Regions from separate parts of the Sorangium sp. So ce321 genome, predicted to be linked through region 2. Evidence: riboswitches for the same ligand, from Rfam matches in the RefSeq annotation. Region 2 holds a riboswitch; each other region holds the start of a gene.
What was found. A riboswitch is a leader RNA that binds a small molecule or an ion and turns the genes downstream of it on or off. The one in region 2 is predicted to bind cobalamin.

Region 1 (3,576 bases), 1.3 Mb from region 2:
GGCCCCGAGCAGAGCTTACAGCGGGCGCTCGAGCGGCGCTCCGGCGCGCGCGGCTCACCGCCAGTACAGCGTCGCCCGCCCCATCGCCGTGAACGGCCACCCCGGCGAGTAGTGGATGCCGGTGACCGCGGCCGGCTCGTACGGCAGCCGCGACTCGCTCGCGAACTGGACCTCGCGCCACGTCGCGTCGAAGAGGTTCTGGACGTCCACGGCCACCTCGACGTCCTTCCACCGGAGCCCGGCGTTCGCGTCGACGACCGTGAACCCCTCGGCCGTCAGCGACTCGTCCTCGGTCGCGGGCCGCGCGCCGATCGCCTTGACCCGGAGCGCCGCGAACGGCGTGAGCGCGCCGAACGTCGGCCGGACGCCGATCCCCGCGGTCAGCGTCCGGGTCGGCGCGAGGGCCACCGCGCTCCCGTTGCCTGCGTTCGCCCGGAAGCGCGCGCGGGTGAAGGTCGCGTCGACGTCGGCGAAGAGCCAGCTCCCGAGCCGGTAGCGCCCGCCGATCTCCAGGCCGTAGCGCCGCGTCTGCCCCGACGGCTCGGTCGCGCCCGCGTCGCCGCTCCAGACGAGCTCCGAGTCGACATCGAGGAGGAACCCCGCCGCGCTCAGCGTCAGGCCGCGGAGCGGCGTGGCCCTCGCGCCGACCTCGTAGCCCGTCGCGGGGGTGATGAGCGTCGCCGCCCCCTCGCGCAGCACCACGCCCTGGGCGTCGTTCGAGTGGAAGCCCCGCCCGTAATGGGCGAAGAGGTCGAGCGCCGCGACGGGCGAGACGATCGCCGTGAGCTTCGGGAAGAGCTGCATCTGCCCCCGGAAGCCGCTCGACCTGTTCCCGGTCGCGCCCAGGTCCTCGCGCCGGTCGTCCACGTTGACGTCGATCCACTGCCCGCGCACCCCGGCCACGAAGCGGAGCCAGCGCCGGATCCGGGCGTCCTGCTCGACGTAGACGCCGATCTGGCCCTCGTCGACGTGGGCCGTGCCCCGCTCCTCGAGCCGCTCGCGCGCCTCGTCGTGGTGGAGTGACTTGTCGATCGCGTCGGCGCGGATCTGCGCGCCGAGCGACGTCGTGAGCTTCGCCCCGCGGTACTCGAGCTGCCTGCGGAGCCGGAGCTCGGCGCCTCCGACGACGCGATCGTCGTTCTGCTCGATCTGATCGCCGTGGACCGGGTCCTCGCTGAAGAACGTGAAGTTCGAGTACAGCGTGAAGCGGTAGCGGACGAGGTAGGCCAGCGCGCTCAGGTCGGCGTCCCGCCACGCGGTCGAGTACGCGAGGGACGCCATGTGCCGCTGGGTGGCCCCGCCCTCGGTCGGATCGACCGAGCCGAAGTGATCGATGCACGGCTGTCCGTAGGCGGACGGCGGCGGGTTCAGCTGGTCCTGCTCGCCCTCGCCGCACACGGCGCGCGCGGGGATCTGGCCGGAGCCGTGCCAGGTCGACCCGTAGGACATCCACGTCATCTGGATCTTCCCGGTGGGGCTCAGGTCGTGCGTCGCCCTCAGGTACACGTTGAAGCGCTTGAGCCGCTCCGGGCTGAGGAAGGGCCCGTCGTTCCGGTAGATCTCCGCCGCGGCGACCGCGCGCCACGCGTCGCCGAGATCCGGCGAGGCGACCACGAGGCCGCGGGCGATCCCGTGCTGCCCGAGGCTGAGCTGCGCGTGGCTCTCGTCGAGCTTCTCGGCGAAGCGGAAGTTCACGGCGCCCGCGGTGCCGAAGTCGCCGATGCTCGCGTAATAAGGCCCCTTGTAGCCGTCGAGCCCGGTAACGAGCTCCGGGATCACGAAGTAGAGATCGGTGAAGCCGTGCCCGTGGCCGTGGCTGACCATGTTGACGGGCACCCCGTCGACGAAGAAGGCGACGTCGGTCCCGTGGTCCGCGTCGAACCCGCGGAGGAAGTACTGGTTGGCCTTGCCGCCGCCGGCGTGCTGCACGGCGAAGAGCCCCGGGACCGCCTCGACGATGTCGCCCGGCCGGAGCCTCGGCCTGAGCTCGAGCTCGCGATGCCCGACGGAGACGCGCGAGGCGGCCTCGCTCGCCGGCTTCTCCGCCTGGATGGTGACCTCGATCGCGCCGCCGTCGGCGCTCGCCCCCGCGCCGCCGTCGGCGCTCGCCCCCGCGCCTTCCGCGAGCGCCTTCGCCCCGCCGTCCGCGGGCGCCCCCGGGGCGGCGGTCGGCGCCTCCGGCGCCTCGACCTCGGCGCGCGCGAGCCGCGCGACGGTCAGCGAGATCGATAGTGCGGCGAGCAGGTGGCGTGAGCGGCGGTGTCCGTGGCCCTTCGTGATCGTCTCGCGCGGCATGCGCGTCCTCCTCTTGCTGGCATCGCGCCGAGCGGATCGGGGCCGCTCGCGCCGAGCGGAGGGAAGGCAGTCCAGTGGCGGCGATGCCCTGGACCGACCTCTCGCCCCCACGGGCTACCGGGAGGCAGCGCGGGGGCGGGTCGGACTCCGGGACGCGCGCAGACGCTGCGACGGCACGGACCTCACCGCCTCCCTCGAGGCTCCCAGGTCGAACCGGCGCCAGATGTCTCCCCGTCGCCGGGCGCTGGCAGGTCTTCGGGCTTGCGAGCTCCTCGGCCGGGCCGACTTCCTACTGTCCACCGCTTCCCAGCCCTCTCGGGCCAGTGCTCGTCGTGGAGGTCGTTCTCGCTTACCGCTGCGGGGCAGCCCCGGATTCTCACCGGGTTCCCTATTGAGCCTGGGCAAGGGCCCAGGCACCAGCACGGCGCGCACCCTATGGCGGCGCTCGATCGCCTGTCAACAGTCGTCCTGTCGAGCCCGGTGACCGCGAGCGGCCGCCGCGAGATCACCGCCGAGCTGGGGCGCTCGCCCCCGGCGACGGCGGACTCACCGCGAGCCGGAGCGCCTGGCCTGCGCAGAACCCGCGCGTCGCCGGCGCGGAACCTGCGCGCAACCCGCGCGTCGCCGGCGCGCCGGCGTCGGCCGGACGTTCGACCTCTGGCGAGGATGGGCTCGCTCCTCCGTGGGTCGCGTGCTACACGGCCGCCGCCGTATATGCCGCGTAATGATCTCCGCAACATCGCCATCGTCGCCCACGTCGACCACGGGAAGACGACGCTCGTCGATCACATGCTCCGCCAGTCGGGCGCCTTCCGAGAGAACGAGGTTGTGGCCGAGCGGGTCATGGACTCGAACGACCTCGAGCGCGAGCGCGGCATCACCATCCTCGCGAAGAACACCAGCATCCGGTACCGCGGGGTCAAGATCAACATCGTGGACACGCCCGGCCACTCCGACTTCGGCGGCGAGGTCGAGCGCACGCTGATGATGGCCGACGGGGCGCTGCTCCTCGTCGACGCCGCCGAGGGCCCGCTGCCGCAGACGCGCTTCGTGCTCTCGAAGTGCCTCCAGCGCGGCTTCCCGGTCATCGTCGTCATCAACAAGATCGACCGCAGCGACGCGCGCGCCCACGAGGTGCTCTCCGAGGTGTTCGACCTCTTCTGCGACCTCGAGGCGAGCGACCCGCAGCAGGACTTCGCGACGCTCTACGCCGTGGCGAAGTTCGGCCAGGCGAAGCGCGAGCTCGAGCACGAGGCCACGGACCTCCAGCCGCTCTTCGAG
Region 2 (3,576 bases):
GCGCCGTTGCCGCCGAGCACCGCCACGGACTCGCCCTCGGCGACGTCGAGGCGCACGTCGCGGAGGACGGGCTCGCCGCCGCGGTAGCCGATCGCCGGCGCGCGCAGCGCGATAGCCAGCGCGCGCAGCGCGATCGCGCTCACCCGGCGCCTCCGGCGGCCACGCAGAGCGTCAGCGCCGCGAGGGCGGCGGCGGCGAAGGCGAGGTTGGCGGCGGGCGCGCTCGCCCGGCGGTCGGCGACGGGGAGCTTGCCCTGGTAGCCGCGGAGCTGCATCGCGATGGCGGCGTGCTCGGAGCGCTCCAGGGTCCGCAGGACCACGACGCCCGCGACGGCGCCGGCCGAGCGCGCGGCGGCGCCCGGGCGCGAGAACCCGCCGCGGAGCGCGGCGGCGCTCCACGCGCTGTCGGCCGCGCGCTGCAGCACGCCGGCGAAGCGCCGCGCGAGCGCGAGCAGCTCGACGAGGGCCGCGGGCGCGCCGAGGCCGGCGAGGGCGGCCTCGATCTCGGCGGGCGCGGCGGCGCGCGAGAGCCACCGCAGCACCGCGGCCGCCGCGAGGACGCGCGCGCCGAGGGTGGCGGCGCGGCGGGCCCCCTCGCGCGTGACGGCGTCGAGCGGGAACGCCGCGCCGGCGAGCAGCGGCTCCCCCGGGGTGAGCGCGAGCGCGAGGGCCGCCGCGACCCCGCCGATCCACGCGGCGGGCGCGAAGGCGCGGAGGATCGCGCCGGCGGTCATGCCCTGGAGCCGGAGGGCCGCGCACGCGAGCAGGAGCAGCGCGGCCGGGGTCCAGGGCGAGCGCGCGCCCGCGGCGACGCAGCACGCCGCCACGGCGGCCCCGAGGCGCAGCCGGGGGTCGACGTCGCGGAGGCGCTCGCGGAGCCGCGCCGGGGGGTCAATCGGCACGGAGGCCCTGTCCGCCGGGCTTGCCGGCGGGCTGATCGGCGCGCTCCACGAAGAGCACGCGCGCGTAGTAGCCGATGACGAAGCCGGCGAGGAGCCCTGCCCAGAGGAACGCGAAGAGGAGGAGATCGCCCTCCAGCCCGGCGAACAGCGGCCCCGTGTCGTGGCGCCCGGCGTCCTCGGCGACGCGGCGGACGACGGCCTCGTCGACGCCGTCCCAGGAAGCGCCGCCGCACCCGGCGAGCCAGAGCGCCGCGGCGAGCGGCAGCGCGGCGAGCCGGCGCGGCGCGGGCCGTGCGAGCGCGGCGAGCCCGCGCGGTGCGGGCCGTACGAGCGCGGCGAGCCGGCGCGGCGCGGGCCGCGGCGTCACGACGCCCCCGCGGCGAGCGGGACGACCTGGAGCCGGTCCAGGATGTCGGGCCGCCGGGCGCGCAGGAAGACGAGCGCCCCGGCGGTCATGGCGCCCTCGAGCAGGCCGAGCGGCAGCTGGGTCGGGATGAAGGCGACGGCGACGCCCGTGAACATCGACGTCACCGAGCCCTCGCCGGCGAGCCCGAGCGCGAGCTCGAGCGCCGTTGTCGCGTACGTGGCCCAGTCCGACGTCACGCCGGCCAGGAACCCTGCGACCCAGAGGTTCGCGCCGCAGCGCCGCGCGAGCCGGAACACGAGGTACCCGGTGAAGGCGCCCGCGATGCCCATGGACGCGACGTCGGCGCCGAGCGTCGTGAGCCCGCCGTGCGCGAGGAAGAGGGCCTGGATGAGGAGCGCCACGACGGTGACGAGGACGGTCATCCAGGGGCCGATGAGGATCGCGGCGAGCCCGGTGCCGCACGGGTGGGAGCAGGTCCCTGCGGTGGGCACCGGCACGGGCATGCACGAGATCGCGAAGACGGCGGCGGCGACGAGGCCGACGAACGGCTTGTAGAAGGCGTCCCGCTCGGTGCGCTGCCGGAGCAGGTGGAGGGCGATCGCGACGAAGGGCAGGGCGAGCGCGTTCCAGACCGCGCACCAGCCGAGCGGCAGGACGCCCTCCGCGAGGTGCATCGCCGCCGCGGGCCGCGCCGCGAGCAGCGAGGCCAGGAACACGGCAGAGAGGAACACAGGGCGGCCGGGAAGACCGGTTTGGGCGATCCGGGTGAAGTCCGCACCCGGACGCCACGAAGACGTGCGCAAGCTGCACCTCGTGGGGCTCGGGTAGGTCTCCCGGCTCATGGGTTCAGGGAGCTGCTCTAGCTCCCGGCGCTGCGTCCACCTTCCCGGGTCTCGTGGGCAGGCCCAGTGGTCTTCGGATGCAGCTCCCCATTCACGGTGGCGGGACCGCGCCGGTTTCGCACCGGCTTCCCTGTTATGCCCCTGAGGGCACCCGAGGAATGGATTGTCAGATGGATGCTCGGTAATCCCGTTTCGCGCCCGGCGTCAAGGAGGTCGCGCCCCGGCCTCGGCGGAGGCGCCTGCCTCGTGCCGCGGGCTCGCCGGTGAGCCCCCTCGGGCTCCCCTCGCGCCTCTTCGCGGCAGGTGCGGCTCGCGGCGGACGACGCGGCCCACGGCGGATGCGGGGCACGGCGGATGCGGCTCACGGCGGATGCGGGGCACGGCGGACACGGCGCACAGCGGACACGGCTCACGGCGGATGCGGGGCACGGCGGACACGGCTCACGGCGGACACGGCTCACGGCGGATGCGGCTCACAGCGGATGCGGCTCACAGCGGATGCGGCTCACGGCGGACACGGCTCACGGCGGAGCCGCGCTGCCCGGTACGCCGGCCGCGCGAGCTCCCGCCGTCCAGCCCGCCGCGCACCGTCCGAGCCCCTCGTCGGAGGTGCGCCGTGTTGCTCGCACCCTGGCGTTGCTGCGAGCGAGCGGCCCGAGGCTTTCCTGCGCGCCGCGCGCCGGATGTTCCACCTGCCGGCAGACAGGCTGGGCCAGGGTGAGCTCCTCCCTACCAATGCAATCAATGCAATGGTGGAGGCCACGAAATTGACCGAGACGCACAGGGCAAGAGGGGTTGGTCAGTTTCTATCCTCTGCTTCCGTAGTAAACGCTCTTTACACACCTTCACACATTCCCCGCCACGGCGCTGCTCGCTCCGGCGCCCTGGCCGGAGCGCGCGCCCTGCGCTGCCGCTCGTGCGCTCGGTGGAAGGTGCGGCGCGGCCTTCGCACCAGCGTGCTTGGTTCGGTCGGGCCCTTTACTTATGGAAGTCGGTGTTCCGTACCCGGCGCGCAGCGCCCGAGCGCTGGTGTTCTCTTTTCACAGAACTCGAAGAGCTCCGCACGAACGCTGTACTCTGCGGATGAGTATGCCCGGCTCGGATGTGCATTCCAGGATATCGCGGGTGTGCGCGCCGCGTCGTCGCCTGGCTGCCTTCACGCCGTGAGCAATTCGCTCACTGGCGCGCAGGCCTTGCACTTTGTGATCGACAGCGCGCTTCCGGGTGCCACACTCTGCTCACCGCATGCGCGCCGGCGCAGCCCCCCAGCCCGGAGCGCATGCGGTCTTTCCTTGCACACCGCGTGGACGTTCAATGTTCCGACGCGGTTCACCTGCCGCGCTCATGTCGGGTCCCCCCTCCGGCATGAGACGCGGTCTTTTTTTGCCTTCTGGTTGCCCGCTCGTTACTTCCCGGTGAACTCGGCCTTCGATTTTGCCAGGAACGCTTTCATTCCGAGCTTCTGA
Region 3 (3,576 bases), 420 kb from region 2:
AGGCGCCGCGATCCGCGGCCATGTCGATGAGCGAGCGCATCGGGATCTCCCACGCGGTCCGGTACACGGCGCGGAGCTCCTCCGGCAGCTCGCCCATGCCCTGGACCGAGCCCTCCGCGAGCTTGAGCCGGACGCGCGCCGCATCGTTCCAGGCGCCGAGCCGCTTGAGCTCCGCGACAAGGTAGCGGTTCATCTGCAGGAAGTCGCCGGAGAGCGTCTCGCGCTTGAAGAGGTTCGACACCTGCGGCTCGATGCACTCGCAGCAGCCCGCGATCGACGCGATGGTCGCCGTGGGCGCGACGGCGACGAGCAGCGAGTTCCTGAGCCCCTCGGCCCGGACGCGCGCGCGGAGCGCCTCCCAGCGCGCCGTGTCCTCGGGGACGACGTCCCACGCGTCGAACTGGAGCTCTCCGCGCGCGGCGCGCGTCTCGTCGAACGCCGGATGTCGCCCCTTCTCCGCCGCGAGATCCGCGGACGTCGAGAGCGCGTGGTAATACACCTCTTCCGAGATCCGCCTGGAGAGGTCCCGCGCGGCCGGGGCGTCGAAGGGCAGGCGCAGCTGGAAGAACACGTCTTGCAGGCCCATGAGCCCGAGCCCGACCGGCCGCCAGCGGAGGTTGGATCGCCGCGTCGAGGCGATGGGGTAGTAGTTGAGGTCGATGACGCGGTCGAGCTGGCGGACCGCCGTCCGCACCGTGCGCGCGAGCTTCTCGAAGTCGAACGCGGCCGCGCCGTCTCCCCGCGCGAGCGTGTGGCGCGCGAGGTTGATCGAGCCCAGGTTGCAGACGGCCGACTCCTCCTTCGAGGTCACCTCCAGGATCTCGGTGCAGAGGTTCGACAGGTGGACGACCCGGCCTGGCAGCGCCGTCTGGTTGCAGGCGCGGTTCGACCTGTCCTTGAACGTCATCCAGCCGTTGCCCGTCTGCGCGAGCGTGCGCATCATCCGCGCGTAGAGGTCGCGCGCCTTCATCGTCTTCCTGGCGAGGCCCGCCGCCTCGGCCTCGGCATAGCGGCGCTCGAACTCGTCTCCGTAGAGATCGGGCAGATCGCGCACGTCCTTGGGATCGAACAGGCTCCATTCGCCGTCGGCCTCGACCCGCTTCATGAAGAGGTCCGGCACCCAGTTTGCGAGGTTCAGGTTGTGCGTGCGCGCGGCCTCGTCGCCCGTGTTGTCGCGCAGCGCGAGGAACTCCTCGACGTCGGCGTGCCACGGCTCGAGGTAGACGCAGCAGGCGCCCTTGCGCTTGCCGCCCTGGTTCACGGCCGCCACCGACGCGTCGAGCGTCTTGAGCCACGGCACGATGCCGCTGGAGTGCCCGTTGGTGCTCTCGATGAGCGACCCGCGCGACCGCACGCGGTGGTAGGCGAGCCCGATGCCTCCCGAGAACTTCGAGAGCATCGCTACATCGGTGTAGCGCTGGTAGATGGTCTCGAGGTGGTCCTCCGGCGAGTCGAGCAAAAAGCAGCTCGAGAGCTGCTCGTGGCTCGTGCCCGCGTTGAACATCGTGGGCGAGCTCGGGAGGTAGTCGAGCGACGAGAAGAGCCGGTAGAGCTCGATGGCCTGCGCCGCCGTCTCGGACAGCGCGCACGCGATGCGCAGGAAGAACTGCTGCGGTGTCTCGACGACGAGGCGCGTCTCGGGGTGCTTGAGCAGGTAGCGATCGTAGAGGGTCCGCAGGCCGAAGTACTCGAGCTCGTGGTCCCGCCCCGGCTCGATCGCGTCGTTCAGCTTGCGGGCGTTCTGCGCCACGAAGCCGTGGAGCCGCTCGTTGATGAGGCCGAGCCGCCGCCCGACGGCGATGGACTGCGAGAAGGCGTGGATCTCCTGGTTGCGGACCTCCTTGTCGATAACGGTGGCGAGCAGGCGCGCCGCGAGCTTCGCGTACTGGGGCTCATCGGCGATGAGCGAGGCCGCCGTCTGGATGGAGAGCTGATCGAGCTCGCGCGTCGTCGCGCCGTCGTAGAGGCCGCTGATGGTCTTTGTCGCGACGCGGAGCGCGTCCACGTCGGACAGGCCGGCGCAAGAGCGGCTCACGGCCCGGACGATCTTGTTGACGTCGACAGGCTCGCTCGATCCGTTCCTCTTCGTCACCCGCATCGTCGTGTGCGGGAGCGTGTCCTCGGCGCCGCGGGCGCTCGTGTGGGGCGCGTGGAGCGCGCGCAACGGCGCCGCGCCGTTGCTCCTCATCAACGTATCGCTCAGCATGGAATCCTCCTCGTCGTGCTTCGTTCGGAGCGGTCCCGGACCGCTCGCGTCGATGCCGCGAGAGCGAAGAAGCCAGCCGATGCGCACGGGGCGCGCGCTCTTCAGGAGAGCGCCTTCGGACCGACCGCTCGCCCCCGCGGGCGAAAGGAAGACAACGCGGGAGGGGGTCGGAACCGGGACAAGCGCGAGAGTCGGCGCCAGCTCGGACCTACCGCCCTCCCACGAGGCTTCCAGGTCAAACCGGCGCGGGATGTCTCCCCGACGCTGGATGTTGGCAGGTCTTCGGGCTTGCGAGCGCTCCGGCTTTCGCCGGCTTCCTACGGTCCACCGCTTCCCAGCCCGAGGGCCAGTGCTCGTCGTGGAGATCGTTCTCGCTTACCGCTGCGGGGCAGCCCCGGAGTCACACCGGGTTCCCTTTTGAGCCCCGGGCCGAAGCCCGAGGCACCAACATGAGCCACTACATATTGTGGCGCGCGGGGAAGGTCAAGCGAGATGTTGGGGTCGGGGCTGGCGGAGCGGAGCGGCGACCGGCCATGGATGCCCAGCGCGCAACGACCGCGCCATGGGTGCCCAGCGCGGGTGTGCTCACCCGTCACGCATCCGGAGCTCGTCGTCGAGGCGCTCGTCATACTCGTCGCGTACAGGCGCTGCGATGGCCACATGGGACGGAGCTGGCTGCGCGGCGCTGCGCCTCCACGAGCGCAGCAGGGCGAAGACCCCGAGGAAGCTCACCGCGATGCCGAGCATCATGCTCAGGGCGACCTTGCCGAGGACGCCCGACGAAGGCGCCGCGCGGATGCGGTCCCCATAACGCGCGATGAGGTCCTGCTCGAGGGCGTCGACGGCCTCTCCCCGACGGAGGCGCACGCGGATCTCGCGACGGAGCTCCTGCGCCACCTCCGATTCGTGAACGTCGAGCGTCTGATCCCAGCAACAAGGCGCGAGCAGGCGCCCTTCGAGCGCCCTCTCGCCGGGCGCCGGGGTCGAGTCGACGAGCTCGGCCGCGGCAGGGCTGGGCGCCGCCGACTCGGCCCTGCCGCCGAGGTCCACGACCGTGACGGCGACGACCAGCGCCGCCGCGCGGCGCCCGCGCGAGCTCCGCAGGGGCCGGAGATGCAATGGCGAGCGCACCTCCCGCGCGCCGTGAGGGGAACGGGCCGGGTCATTCGCAGACGCGCCGCGCGCTCGCTGGATCATGGCGAGACAGGCTAGCGCCGCCGGCCGCCAGGGCCCTGCGACACGATGTCGCGCTGGTCGCCGCGCGGCCCTGTGCGCGCCCGAGGCCGGGATAACGCTGCACCCTTCGACGGGATGCGACACCGTGACGCATTGCCCGCCACGCCTCGCGACACGTAATGTCGCGCGCATGC

Region 1: it holds a riboswitch for cobalamin, as region 2 does, so the genes downstream of both, WME89_RS07650 (TonB-dependent receptor) here and WME89_RS02515 (energy-coupling factor ABC transporter permease) in region 2, are expected to answer to the same signal.
Region 3: it holds a riboswitch for cobalamin, as region 2 does, so the genes downstream of both, WME89_RS00850 (ribonucleoside-diphosphate reductase subunit alpha) here and WME89_RS02515 (energy-coupling factor ABC transporter permease) in region 2, are expected to answer to the same signal.

The regions. Positions count from the first base shown of each region.
Region 1 is NZ_CP150329.1:1,973,764-1,977,339, reverse strand. It holds gene WME89_RS07650 (TonB-dependent receptor) at 55-2,295, opposite strand; cobalamin riboswitch at 2,525-2,731, opposite strand; gene typA (translational GTPase TypA) at 2,962-3,576, shown strand, end outside.
Region 2 is NZ_CP150329.1:632,622-636,197, forward strand. It holds gene WME89_RS02500 (energy-coupling factor ABC transporter ATP-binding protein) at 1-143, opposite strand, end outside; gene WME89_RS02505 (CbiQ family ECF transporter T component) at 140-901, opposite strand; gene WME89_RS02510 (hypothetical protein) at 891-1,268, opposite strand; gene WME89_RS02515 (energy-coupling factor ABC transporter permease) at 1,265-1,942, opposite strand; cobalamin riboswitch at 2,075-2,280, opposite strand; gene WME89_RS02520 (enoyl-CoA hydratase/isomerase family protein) at 3,516-3,576, opposite strand, start outside.
Region 3 is NZ_CP150329.1:215,360-218,935, reverse strand. It holds gene WME89_RS00850 (ribonucleoside-diphosphate reductase subunit alpha) at 1-2,206, opposite strand, end outside; cobalamin riboswitch at 2,463-2,670, opposite strand; gene WME89_RS00845 (cytochrome c-type biogenesis protein CcmH) at 2,792-3,325, opposite strand; gene WME89_RS00840 (SCO family protein) at 3,573-3,576, shown strand, end outside.